Regions from separate parts of the Photobacterium piscicola genome, predicted to be linked through region 3. Evidence: predicted binding sites of a transcription regulator. Region 3 holds the regulator's gene; each other region holds the start of a gene.
What was found. The regulator CRP, encoded in region 3, controls carbon source genes, mostly activating them, when cyclic AMP is high. The targets are predictions, from matches to a motif close to TGTGANNNNNNTCACA.
Positions count from the first base shown of each region.

Region 1: rppH (RNA pyrophosphohydrolase) is a predicted target of CRP. The motif match lies at 1,921-1,936, and genes of this name have one in related genera.
Region 2: ACJZU6_RS13490 (NupC/NupG family nucleoside CNT transporter) is a predicted target of CRP. The motif match lies at 2,324-2,339, and genes of this name have one in related genera.

Region 1 covers NZ_CP175534.1:2,908,968-2,913,261, reverse strand. The annotation lists gene ACJZU6_RS13750 (sigma-54-dependent transcriptional regulator) at 1-654, shown strand, start outside; gene mutH (DNA mismatch repair endonuclease MutH) at 678-1,358, opposite strand; gene rppH (RNA pyrophosphohydrolase) at 2,089-2,610, shown strand; gene ptsP (phosphoenolpyruvate--protein phosphotransferase) at 2,655-4,294, shown strand, end outside.
Region 2 covers NZ_CP175534.1:2,851,935-2,856,228, forward strand. The annotation lists gene deoC (deoxyribose-phosphate aldolase) at 1-282, opposite strand, end outside; gene ACJZU6_RS13490 (NupC/NupG family nucleoside CNT transporter) at 886-2,178, opposite strand; gene ACJZU6_RS13495 (TatD family hydrolase) at 2,397-3,266, opposite strand; gene prfC (peptide chain release factor 3) at 3,368-4,294, shown strand, end outside.
Region 3 covers NZ_CP175534.1:596,108-600,401, forward strand. The annotation lists gene astD (succinylglutamate-semialdehyde dehydrogenase) at 1-930, shown strand, start outside; gene ACJZU6_RS02840 (DUF1338 domain-containing protein) at 971-1,765, shown strand; gene ACJZU6_RS02845 (hypothetical protein) at 1,816-2,010, opposite strand; gene crp (cAMP-activated global transcriptional regulator CRP) at 2,190-2,822, opposite strand; gene ACJZU6_RS02855 (OsmC family protein) at 3,205-3,609, shown strand; gene ACJZU6_RS02860 (phosphoribulokinase) at 3,711-4,294, opposite strand, start outside.

The sequences.
Region 1 (4,294 bases), 830 kb from region 3:
GGGGTGTTAGTGCTTGAAGAGTTTACCCTATTAACAGACGCTTGCCAGCAATCTCTGTATCAAGTGTTAGCTGAAGGGAGTTACTACGACCCTGATGGTAATGCGATTGCCGTTGATATGCGGGTTATCTCAGTAACACATCACTCGCTTGATAATCTGGTGACATTAGCGACGTTACGACGTGAGTTATATTTCCGCTTAAATGTCGTTTCTATTACTGTGCCGCCGCTACGTGAGCGCAGTGATGATATTATTTTCTTGGCTGAGTTTTTATTATTAAAATATGCACGTCAATATAACAGCGTCGCTAAATACTTATCTGAACAGGCGCAAGCGATGTTATTACAATATCCATGGCCGGGTAATGTGCAGGAGCTTATTTGCCAAATAAAGCGGGCAGTATTGCTTGCGGAAAATAAATGCATTGAAGCGGATCAGTTAGATATTCCTCGCGTAATTGACGATAAATTAAGTTTAAAAAAAGTGCGTGAAGAATCTGAGCGAAATGCATTATTAACCGTATTAGAAAATAATAAAGGGCAGATATCAGCAGCGGCACGTGAACTTGGTGTCTCACGTGCGACGATGTATCGTTTATTAAATAAGCATCAATTAATTCCACCACCGCGGTGTTTTCGTCAAAGTCACGCCTGATTAATCTATTGGAATCAATATGACTAAATAAAATGCCGTTGCAGCAATTGCGCGGTAAATTGTTTTTTTAAGTAGAAGCCACGCGGTAAGGTTTTAATCGGTTGACCATTTGCGCCATAAGCTTCGGTGAGGACTTTACTGTTGGCGGCTTTTGGGCGTAATTGCAGTACTTCACCATGACGGGCGGTGATGGTTTCTACTTGCCCTAACACGATCATATCCATTAACTCTTCCCAATCTTGCTGTAGTTGTGCTTCTTCTTCGGCACTCGGACTCCACAGTAATGCTGAACCAACATGGCGATCTTCAAGTGGAATATCCCGCTCTCCTTCGACGGGGACCCACAATACCCGTGCCAGTTTTTGTCTGATATGACTGCTGTGCCATTGTAAGCCTTGCACTCCAATCAAAGGGGCAACACAAACAAACGTTGTCTCAAGTGGCTTCCCCTGATAACTGATCGGTATGGTTTTTAGTTCTATGCCGAGCTCAATAAAATCGGGAACCGGTTTACTGCCCGCCGTTGCACCGAGGTGCCATTCTAATAATTGACCAACCCAACCTTTATCACGTTTAAGATCCGGAGGGGGAATGATGCCCGCGATTGCGGCTAATTCACCAAGAGTCATGCCAGCCAATTGTTGGGCTCGATTGAGTAATTCAGCTTCTGTTTTTGGCGTTGAACGGATGATTTTTATATTCATAAAGTGTCGTGATAGTCAGTTATATTCAATTTTTTATCGCAATTAATACTATCATATTCGTATGGGTTGGTGGATGAGGATCGGTGTTGATCATTGGTAGTGAATGTTGATTGTGGTTGATCATTGCTGCTGAATAGGCGTTGTAGCAGGGGTTGAGGCTTTTATCTTTGATGACAGGTCGATGTTATTTAATACGAAGTTTAAAATAAAAAGATATCCACAGCTTTTTTTTTGAAAATATTTCATAATAGTATAACTGAGTATTTATACAGTAATAAGTTGTAAAAATAACCATTATGATGCGGTGTTGTTCACAGTGAGGAGGCGGTAATTGTGGGTAACGTCATTATTGGTTGATATTTAACCGATCGTTTTTTGGTGATGTGAAAGTTGTCTTTATTTTATTTTATTATAGAGGTGAATTGGTTTTATATTGATGTTTTTAATGATAAAAATAAAAATTAATTCAATTATAGTGATGCGTGACTAAGGTGTCGTTTGTTACTAAAATCGGCTTTTTTTAGGTTTCTGCACAAATCTATCCACAGAAAGAGTGAATAAATGTGGGACATGTCTCATTTGGCTGTCTGTAAAGTAATCAGTGTGCAAAGTTATCCAGAATCTGGTTTTTATTGTGTAAAACTCGGCGATATTGATGAATGTTTGTTTACCGATCACGTCTACTATGAAAAAATCACTATTAATAGATATTTATACTTGAGGTCGTCCAGTGATTGATGGCGATGGATACCGCCCTAATGTAGGGATCGTTATCTGCAATGGCCATGGCCAGGTATTTTGGGCTCGACGATATGGACAACATTCTTGGCAATTTCCGCAAGGTGGCATTGATGAAGGTGAAACCCCTGAGCAAGCTATGTACCGTGAATTGTATGAAGAAGTAGGATTAACCAAAAAAGATGTCAGGATAATTGCGTCAAGCCGACACTGGTTACGTTATAAATTACCGAAGCGTCTTGTGCGGTGGGATTCAAAACCTGTTTGTATCGGTCAAAAGCAAAAGTGGTTTTTGCTGAGTTTGGAATGCGATGAGTCCAAGGTCAATATGCAGCGTGGTGTAACACCTGAGTTTGATGGTTGGCGCTGGGTAAGTTATTGGTACCCAGTAAGGCAAGTTGTCTCTTTTAAGCGTGACGTATATCGTCGAGCATTAAAGGAGTTTGCAGCTGTTGCAATGCCATTTAAAGAATGGAAAGAACGTAAATTTAAGCGCATTAAAAAACGTAATTAGCAAGTCGAGGTTATTGGCTCACAGGGAACAATTAAAGGCTCGTTATGCTGACACAGCTAAGAGAAATTGTTGACAAGGTTGTCAGCGCCCACACATTGATTGATGCATTGGATCAATTAGTTTCCAATACTACTTTGGTAATGAAAACCGATTGTTGTTCGGTGTACATTGCCGATCATCAGCGTCAGGTTTATACCCTGATGGCGACACAGGGATTGAATAAATCTCGACGACGCATTAGCTTACGCTTTGATCAAGGATTAGTAGGATTAGTGGGTCAACGAGCTGAGCCATTAAATGTTGCAGATGCTCGAGTACATCCCCGCTTTAAACATTTACCAGGGATCGGAGAGGAATCTTTTCGATCTTTTTTTGGTACTCCCATTATTCATCAACGCCAAGTTCTCGGCGTTATTGTTGTCCAGCAGCGCGAGCAACGTGAATTTACCGAAAGTGAAGAGTCTTTTTTAGTTACGCTAGCAGCTCAGTTGGCGGGTATTTTAGCGCATGCGAAAGCACAAGGGATGTGGTTTGAAAAAGGCCACCGATTGCACCTCACGGGATCAGCTGCATCAACTGGGGTCGCGATTGCCAAAGCATGGTGGGATGACACACAGCCATTATTAGAGCATGTGGCGCCAGCATCATGTTTAGACTGCCATGCTGAACAAGAACGCTTAACCATTGCGATAGATTCTGCGGGTAAAGAATTTCGACGGTTGCGAAAGCGGTTTGATAGCGACTTACAAAAAGAAACTCTCGCCATTTTTGACTTATTTAGTCACCTGCTTAATGATCCTTTGTTACGTAAGGATCTTAAACATCATATAGCTGGAGGGGATCAAGCCGAATGGGCTGTACGGCAAGTGGTTGAAACATATTCAAACCGTTTTGCTAACATGAAAGATCTTTACCTTAAAGAGCGCGCGCGTGATATTCGTGAGTTAGGACAAAGGCTATTATATTTTTTATGTGATGATAAGCCTAATGAACAACAATGGGATGAACCGATTGTCTTGTTGACTCGTGAATTAACGGCGGCAATGTTAGCCACTGTACCTGCTGGAAAACTAGCAGCAGTGGTTGCTCAAGAAGGCGCGGCTAACTCTCATGCCGCCATTTTATCGCGAGCATTAGGTATTCCGACCATCATGGGAGTCGATTTTACACCTCAAACTGTACACAACAATTTGGTGGTGGTTGATGGTTATCGTGGCGATTTACTGGTTAACCCTAATCGGCATGTGTTGGCTGAGTATCGTCGTTTATTGCGTGAAGATGATGAGCTTGAAAAGATCGTTGAATGCGATCAACAGCAACATGCAGTAACCAAAGATCAGCAGCGGATCATGGTACATATTAATGCCGGATTAAGTGCTGATTCACATTTAGCATTAAACAAAGGCATTGATGGGGTGGGTTTATACCGCACTGAAGTGCCGTTTTTGCTACAACGCAGTTTTCCTTCCGAAGAAGAACAAATTAACCAGTATCGTGCAATTTTGCACACTTACCCCGATCAACCCGTGGTGATGCGAACATTAGATATTGGTGGCGATAAACCATTACCTTATTTATCCATTGAAGAAGATAACCCGTTTCTTGGTTGGCGTGGCATTCGGTTTACGCTTGATCATCCTGAAATATTTATGATTCAAGTACGTGCCATGCTGCGAGCTAGTAT
Region 2 (4,294 bases), 890 kb from region 3:
AACAGCCGCTTTTGTTTCAGCCACAGCGATCTCAATATCATCATTACCATGTGGGAAGTTAGTGACTGTTGCAACACGTACATCTGGTGTACCTTGCTCACGTAGTTGCTTCTTAGCGACTGGAATAAAACGAGGGTAAATACATACTGCAGCAGTGTTACCAACAACTGTTTTTGCATTCTTACATAGCGCGATCACTTTTTCGTCAGTGTCGTCTTCATTTAATGTTGTAAGGTCCATTAATTTTAATGCACGTAGTGCTGCAGCTTTTAAATCGCTCATGACTTTCTCCAGTCGTAATGTTTGATCGCGGTAGTATTAATATTACTACCTGAATACTCGATATGAATTCAGCAGTGACCTCATTTACTTCACTGCGGTGCAACAGCATTCATTGCCATTGTCATCTATGAGCGGACGTTATTCCTTGAAGACCCAGAAGAGAATAAACCCCTTCTAGTTGCTATCCTTTTCACCGCGTAAACTTACCCCAGACAAGATTAAGTCGCCTTAACCAGTTAAGGTTTTACTTCACTTATAATATCAACTCAACCACGACTCGACCATTAATCTCGTGTTTCCTGTGGTGGATAATATGTTTACTGAAATAAAAAGTGTTTTCGCAACTCATGCAACTTAAACATAAAAAAAGCCGTTTTTTGCATAACAGTTATTGGTGATGCAAATAACAGCAATAACGTTATCAATTACAACCGCGATACTGTTTCTATAAGAGAATAATAACAGAGTGAAAATTAAGAAAGGGGAACGCAATCGATTTTATTACATTAAACCAAACTTAAATTTCATGACTTTTGACGAATAAAAAAAACGCCACAGCATCAGCCATGGCGTTTCTTATCTGAGGTTAGTCTTTATTTATAACTATGATGCTAGTGTAATAAATAAACCTGCAATTGTTGCTGACATTAGGTTAGATAATGTACCTGCCGCAACAGCCTTCATACCAAAGCGAGCGATTTCAGCACGACGCGTTGGAGCTAGACCACCTAAACCACCCAGTAGAATTGCTACTGAAGATAGGTTTGCGAAACCACACAATGCAAATGAGATGATAGCTTTAGTCTTATCAGACATTTCAGCACCAGTTTGTGCTACTAACATGCCGCCATCAGCTACATCTTTTAGGTAAGGGGCAAAGTTTAGGTAAGCAACGAATTCGTTAACAACAATCTTCTGACCGATGAATGAACCAGCAACTTGTGCTTCACCCCATGGCACACCAATAAGGAATGCAAGTGGTGAGAATACGTAACCTAGAATCAGTTCTAGTGTTAGTTCAGGCATACCGAACCAACCACCGATACCACCAAGCATACCGTTAATTAGTGCAATTAGACCGATGAATGCAAGTAACATTGCGCCTACGTTTAGCGCTAGTTGCATACCAGATGATGCACCTGCTGCTGCTGCATCAATAATGTTAGCGGGTTTTTCTTCACTTTCATCTTCATCGTTACCCGCAATCTGCTCAATAGGCTGCTCAGTTTCAGGCTTAATGATTTTAGCAAACAGTAAACCACCAGGGGCTGCCATAAATGAAGCGGCAATCAAGTATTCTAGAGGCACACCCATTTGTGCGTAACCTGCAAGTACACCACCAGCTACTGACGCCAAACCACCACACATTACCGCAAACAGCTCAGACTGAGTCATCTTAGGTACGAACGGACGAATAACCAATGGTGCTTCCGTTTGACCTACAAAAATATTAGCTGTTGCAGACATTGATTCTGCATGAGAAGTGCCAAGAACTTTACGTAAACCGCCACCTAGTACATTGATAACAATTTGCATAACGCCGATGTAGTACAACACACTGATAAGTGCAGAGAAGAAGACGATAACAGGCAGTACGCGTAATGCGAAGACAAAACCACCACCGCCAAATAATTCAAACATCTTGTTTGATGTTAAGCCACCAAATAAGAAGTTAATACCGTCATTACCATAACCAATAACGTTAGCTACTGCTTGCGACATGCCATACAGCACATCACGGCCTACAGGCACATAAAGAACAAAGGCACCTAAAAGAAATTGGATAGCAAATGCACCACCAACAGTACGTAAGTTGATCGCTTTACGGTTATCAGATAGAAGTACGGCAAGTAATAGCAGTACCACCATCCCAACTAGGCTCATTAGCAGGCTCATGATTTATGGAATCCTATAGTTAAGTTTTGGCGTATTGACAGTTAGGCTCTTTTATAGAGTCGGCGCATTATACTCATGGAGTTCCTGATGATGTAATGCAAAGATCACAGTTTATGAGGAAATTTGATGTACCATAATCAGCTATTGTGACTCGTATCACATAACCCTTATTTAAAGAGCCTTGCGATCAACGCAAACGTTTGGCTTTGGCAGCAAAATCACACCTTTATTTGAAATAATTCAGTACATGTTAAGGTTGTTGCTTGTGCTATTTGTGCATAGGTGTCACCTCTTATATCCGCCAATGTTGTAACAATATCGACTAAACGCTCAGGTCGATTTGGCTGACCTTGATAGCCTGACACTGGCATATCAGGGGCATCTGTCTCTAATAACAGTGCTGATAATGGTAATTTCGCTATAGTAGCGCGGGTTTTTTGAGCGCGACTATAAGTAATAGTACCACCAACCCCAATTTTGATACCGAGATCAACAAGCTGCGTTGCCTGTTGGTAACTGCCACTAAATCCGTGATAAACACCGCCCATTTTAGGTGGCTGCTGACGCAATAATGTAACCAATTCAGCAAAGGCTTTACGGCAATGTAGTATCACAGGTAAATCATGCTCATTGGCTAATTGAAGTTGCGCTTGTAACCATTGTAATTGTTGGTCTCGATTAACGTTCGCCACAGCAAAATCTAACCCACACTCTCCCACTGCCACACACTGCTCATCATTCTTGGCGCTAGTGAGCAGACACGCTAATTCAGCCACCACATTTGCTGTATGTTGATGACTAAAAAAAGGGTGAATACCTAATCCATAATATAAGCCTGAAAATTGCTGACATAGGGTTGCAACCGTGTGCCAATTACTGCTACCGACCGTTGGAATAACCAACGCTTTCACTCCCGCTTGCTGTGCTTGTGTCCATGCTTGAGCGGGATCGGCTGCAAATGGTGCAAAGTCAAAATGACAATGGCTATCTATCACAACCGGTTGTTTGGTGGTTACTGCCATAATTTGAGTCTCTATATTAAGAAGGTGATGCATATTATGCCGTGAATTAACCATCAAACGGGTCATTATTTACCTTTGTGAGTAATTCTCGCTGCGGCTAGATTGAGTATAAGGATAAAATCAGCGACAATAGTGAATAACGCACTCCATTCAAAAAGAACATGCTAATGTCGCAAACACTGTTTCAAGGCGAAGTATCGAAACGTCGTACTTTCGCTATTATCTCCCACCCCGATGCGGGTAAAACCACCATTACTGAAAAAGTATTGTTGTTCGGAAACGCGATCCAAAAAGCGGGCACCGTAAAAGGTCGTGGCTCTAACCAGCATGCAAAATCTGACTGGATGGAGATGGAAAAAGAACGTGGTATCTCGGTAACTACATCAGTGATGCAGTTTCCTTACAATGCTTGTTTAGTTAACTTACTTGATACTCCTGGACACGAAGACTTCTCAGAAGATACTTACCGTACCCTAACTGCGGTTGACTCTTGTCTAATGGTTATCGATGCCGCGAAAGGTGTCGAAGATCGTACTCGTAAGTTAATGGAAGTAACCCGTCTACGTGACACTCCTATTGTTACCTTCATGAACAAATTGGACCGTGAAACACGTGATCCAATGGAATTGCTTGATGAGGTTGAAGTTGAATTAGGTATGGCATGTGCGCCAATTTCATGGCCGATTGGTTGTGGTAAAGAATTCAAAGGTGTTTACCATATTCACCGTGATGAAACGATTCTTTATAGCACAGGTCAAGGCCACACTATTCAAGAACAACGTATCATCAAAGGGTTAGAGAATCCTGAGCTAGACGTTGAAATTGGTAGCGACCTTGCGGCTAACTTACGTGAAGAACTAGAGTTAGTTATTGGCGCATCAAATGAATTTGATCGTGAACTCTTTTTAGCCGGTGAACTAACACCCGTATTCTTTGGTACTGCACTGGGTAACTTTGGTGTTGACCATATGCTTGACGGCTTAACTGAATGGGCTCCAGCACCATTACCTCGCCAAGCCAATACCCGTGAAGTTGAAGCAACGGAAGAGAAATTCTCAGGCTTTGTGTTTAAAATCCAAGCAAATATGGATCCT
Region 3 (4,294 bases):
CAACGAATGTGTGAATTATGGCAACAAGCGGGTATTGCTGATGGGGTGATTAATTTAGTACAAGGTGGACGTACAACGGGAGCGGCGTTAGCCATGGCAACGGGAGTGGCTGGAGTATTGTTTACCGGGAGTGCGCAAACGGGGCATTTGTTACATCAACAATTTGCGGGGCAACCGCAAACTATGTTGGCTTTAGAGATGGGAGGTAATAATCCATTAGTGATCGGCCAAGAGTATGGTGACATTGATGCGGCGGTATATACCATCATTCAATCGGCTTTTTTAAGTGCTGGACAGCGTTGTACTTGTGCACGGCGATTATATATCGCCACAGGAAAAGCTGGCGATGCTCTGTTAGCCCGTTTAGTGACGGTCGCTTCACAATTGCTGGTGGGTGATCCCTTTGCAACCCCTGCACCGTTTATGGGGCCATTAATTTCTGCTGTGGCGGCGGATCACATCATATTGCATCAACAACAACTTTTGGATGCTGGTGGCGTTGCTTTATTAACGGCAACGCGGGGACAAGGCGCAATTGTGACGCCTGCGATTATCGATGTTAGTGCTATTACTGAACTTGCGGATGAAGAATATTTTGGACCACTATTACACGTTAGTCGTTATGTTGATTTTACTCAAGCGGTAGTCAGTGCCAATCAAACTCGCTATGGCTTAGCGGCAGGGCTCATTTCAACCGATGAGCAACAATGGCTCTATTTTATTGAACATATTCGTGCTGGTATTGTGAATCGAAACCGACCCTTAACGGGAGCGAGTGGTGATGCACCTTTTGGTGGCCCAGGCGCATCAGGAAATCTTCGCCCAAGTGCTTATTATGCTGCGGACTATTGTGCTTATCCTATGGCGTCTGTTGAAGGGGATGATGTGCAATTACCGTCTCAATTAGCGCCAGGAGTAAGCTTGAGCTAAGGTTTAATGAGTGATAATGCTTTCAATAGGCAGGCTGATTATGGAATCTATTACCCAACTTTTTGATGGTTTATGGCACGATTATAGTCACCGCTTATGCCCTTCAGCGGTGCAAATACAGCAGTTGTTAACCGAGGACACAGCATTACTTAATGATCATATTGCATTGCGCAGCTTTGGGTTACCGAAGTGTGGCTTAGCCGTACTGGCTGCGCCATTTATTGCTTTGGGTTACCAACCGCAAGCAAAATATCATTTTAGTGCCAAAAAGCTGTATGCCGAATCCTTTATTCATGCAAACCCGGTGTTGCCAAAAGTCTTTATTAGCGAATTACAATTAGCGGGGTGCTCGGCTGAATTACAACATACGATACGAGCCTTGCTTGATCAGGTTGATGATGATTATTTTCGCCAACCTGATTTTATTTATCGTGGCCGTCCATGGCAACTTGACTTTGCGACCTATCAATTTTTAGCGGCTGAAAGTGAATATGCAGCGTGGGTTGCGGCACACGGTTTTGGCGCTAACCATTTTACGGTGAGTATTAATCAATTAGAACAGTTCTCTAATCTTGAAGAGGTTAATCATTTATTGCGCCATAACCAGTTTGTTATTAATCAAGCGGGCGGGGAAATAAAAGGTAATGCTGAGGTGATGTTGGAACAATCAGCAACCATGGCTGACAAGGTGGGGGTCAGTTTTCGAGATGGTATTCATAACATCCCTGGTGGATTTTATGAATTTGCAAAACGCCATCCCCAAGCGAATGGTGAGTTATATTCAGGGTTTGTGGTTGCTTCGGCGAATAAAATTTTTGAAAGTACAGATCGTTAATTGTAAGCCAAATAAACAGTGCTTAGCGCATAAGCACTGTTGTTGAAGGGTTAGTTATCCAGTGGTGAAGCCCAAACACCTGATTCATCTGCAGGGCAGCGACGTAATCCGGTTTGTTGTTCGAGATAACAGCGACTATCACTAAACCCTGTCATTTCAATGGTTGTTGGCTGACTAGTTAATATCCCAGGTACCGTGGTGTAACTGTTAACTGAAAAGCGTTCAATATCCATATTGACCATCATCGATTTAAAATCCATTTGTGAGCAAAATGTAGCATAAATAGATGTTATTACAAGTTAAAATTTAACACTAATGCCTGAGTGTTCAATGATTGTTTTACGGTGATCATCTGGGGAGTGATAAAAAAAAACCGCAGGCATAAGCTGCGGTTTCATCGGTGATTTTGGTATGACTAAAATAATTAGCGTGTACCGTAAACCACAATAGTCTTGCCATGAGCAGAAATAAGATTTTGCTCTTCTAGCATTTTAAGAATACGGCCGACTGTTTCGCGAGAACAACCTACGATCTGACCAATTTCTTGACGAGTGATCTTAATTTGCATGCCATCAGGGTGTGTCATTGCATCAGGTTGTTTTGCAAGATTCAGTAATGTCTGTGCAATACGACCTGTAACATCAAGGAACGCAAGATCACCCACTTTTTGACTTGTCACTTGTAGACGACATGCCATTTGAGCAGATAGACGCATTAGAATATCTGGGTTAACTTGAATTAATTGACGGAATTTTTTAAATGAAATTTCTGCAACTTCACAAGGGCTTTTTGCGCGAACCCAAGCTGTACGTTCTTGGTCTTCTTCGAACAAGCCGAGTTCACCAATAAAGTCGCCCTGGTTTAGGTAAGAAAGGATCATCTCCTTACCTTCTTCATCCTTGATTAATACAGCAACAGAACCCTTCACGATGTAGTACAAAGTCTCTGCTTTTTCACCTGCGTGAATTAACGTGCTCTTTGATGGATATTTGTGAATGTGACAATGGGAAAGAAACCACTCTAAAGTTGGATCTGTTTGCGGTTTACCTGGAACCATATTACTAACTTCCTCTGCATATGTTGCCCAACAATATGTTCTGTAAAGATAACTCGACAAAACTGTGCGTTGGCAGAGTTATTCACTCAGCTGATGGGCTGCGAGCTAACTTAAACTGGTTTAGAGTGTATCCTTTTTTTGGGGCTTTTTCTTGATATTGATCTCGATGACCCGCTCATTTATGAGAGATAAGTGTGCACATGATCACATCGTTGTGACTTAGTTACCAAAAGCACCGTTTCAAAGTGATTTTGCTCTCCAATTCTAGCAATAGAAATATGCAACACAATTAGCATTAAACAAAATAAATAACGTTTACATCGATGGAATTATCAACAAAAATAAGATCAAATTTTAAATAATATAGCTCAAGGATATAAAAATGCAGTCACGTGTAAAATGGGTAGAAAACATGACGTTTGTTGGCCAATCAGCATCGGGCCATAGTGTCGTTTTAGATGGTAACGGTGGTGAAAAAGGGCCAAGTCCAATGGAGTTGGTATTAATGGCTGCCGGGGGATGTAGCTCTGTGGATGTTGTTAGTGGTTTACAAGATTTACAACAGCAGATCACGGCTTGTGAAGTGAATATCTTCGCCGAACGTCGTGAACAAGCGCCACGAATTTTCACTCATGCCAATTTACACTTTGTTGTTACTGGCCATGATTTAAATGATGCACTAGTGAGTAAGGTGGTGGCTGACTCGCTTGAAAAATATTGCTCAGTTTGTTTGATGCTAGGTAAAGGTGTTGAAATGAGTCACAGCTATGAGATTGTTGTGGCGTAACTCGATGACGATGACGGTTGCTGATATCAGTAACCGTTTATCAACGAGTAGTGAGAGCTACGTCTGATACTTACTTCTGAGTATCATACAAGAAATAATGCTTACGCTATTTTTCCATTTTCAATGAGTTGTTCAAGCAACGGTCGCATAATCAGTTCCATCGCAAAACTCATTTTCCCACCAGGAACCACAAGGGTATTGTGGCGTGACATAAATGAGCCTTGAATCATCGCCAATAAATGTGGAAAGTCGACATTTTTTAAGCCACGAAACCGGATCACGACAAAGCTTTCATCTAAACTTGGAATACCTTTCGCACTGACAGGGTTTGACGTATCAACGGTAGGGACTCGTTGAAAATTAATATGGGTGCGAGAAAATTGGGGTGTGATGTAATTAAGATAGTCATCCATTGAGCGCACAATTGATTCCATCACCGCTTCTCTTGAATGACCGCGGTCGCGAGTGTCGCGAATGATCTTTTGAATCCACTCTAAGTTTACAATGGGCACCATCCCAATCAGTAAATCAACATGCTGAGCGACATTGGTTTCACCATCAACCACACCGCCATGTAGCCCTTCATAAAATAACACATCAGTATTTTCAGCTAACTGTTGCCAAGGCGTGAAAGTACCCGGCATTTGATTATAAGGTACGGCTTCATCAAAGGTATGTAAGTAAC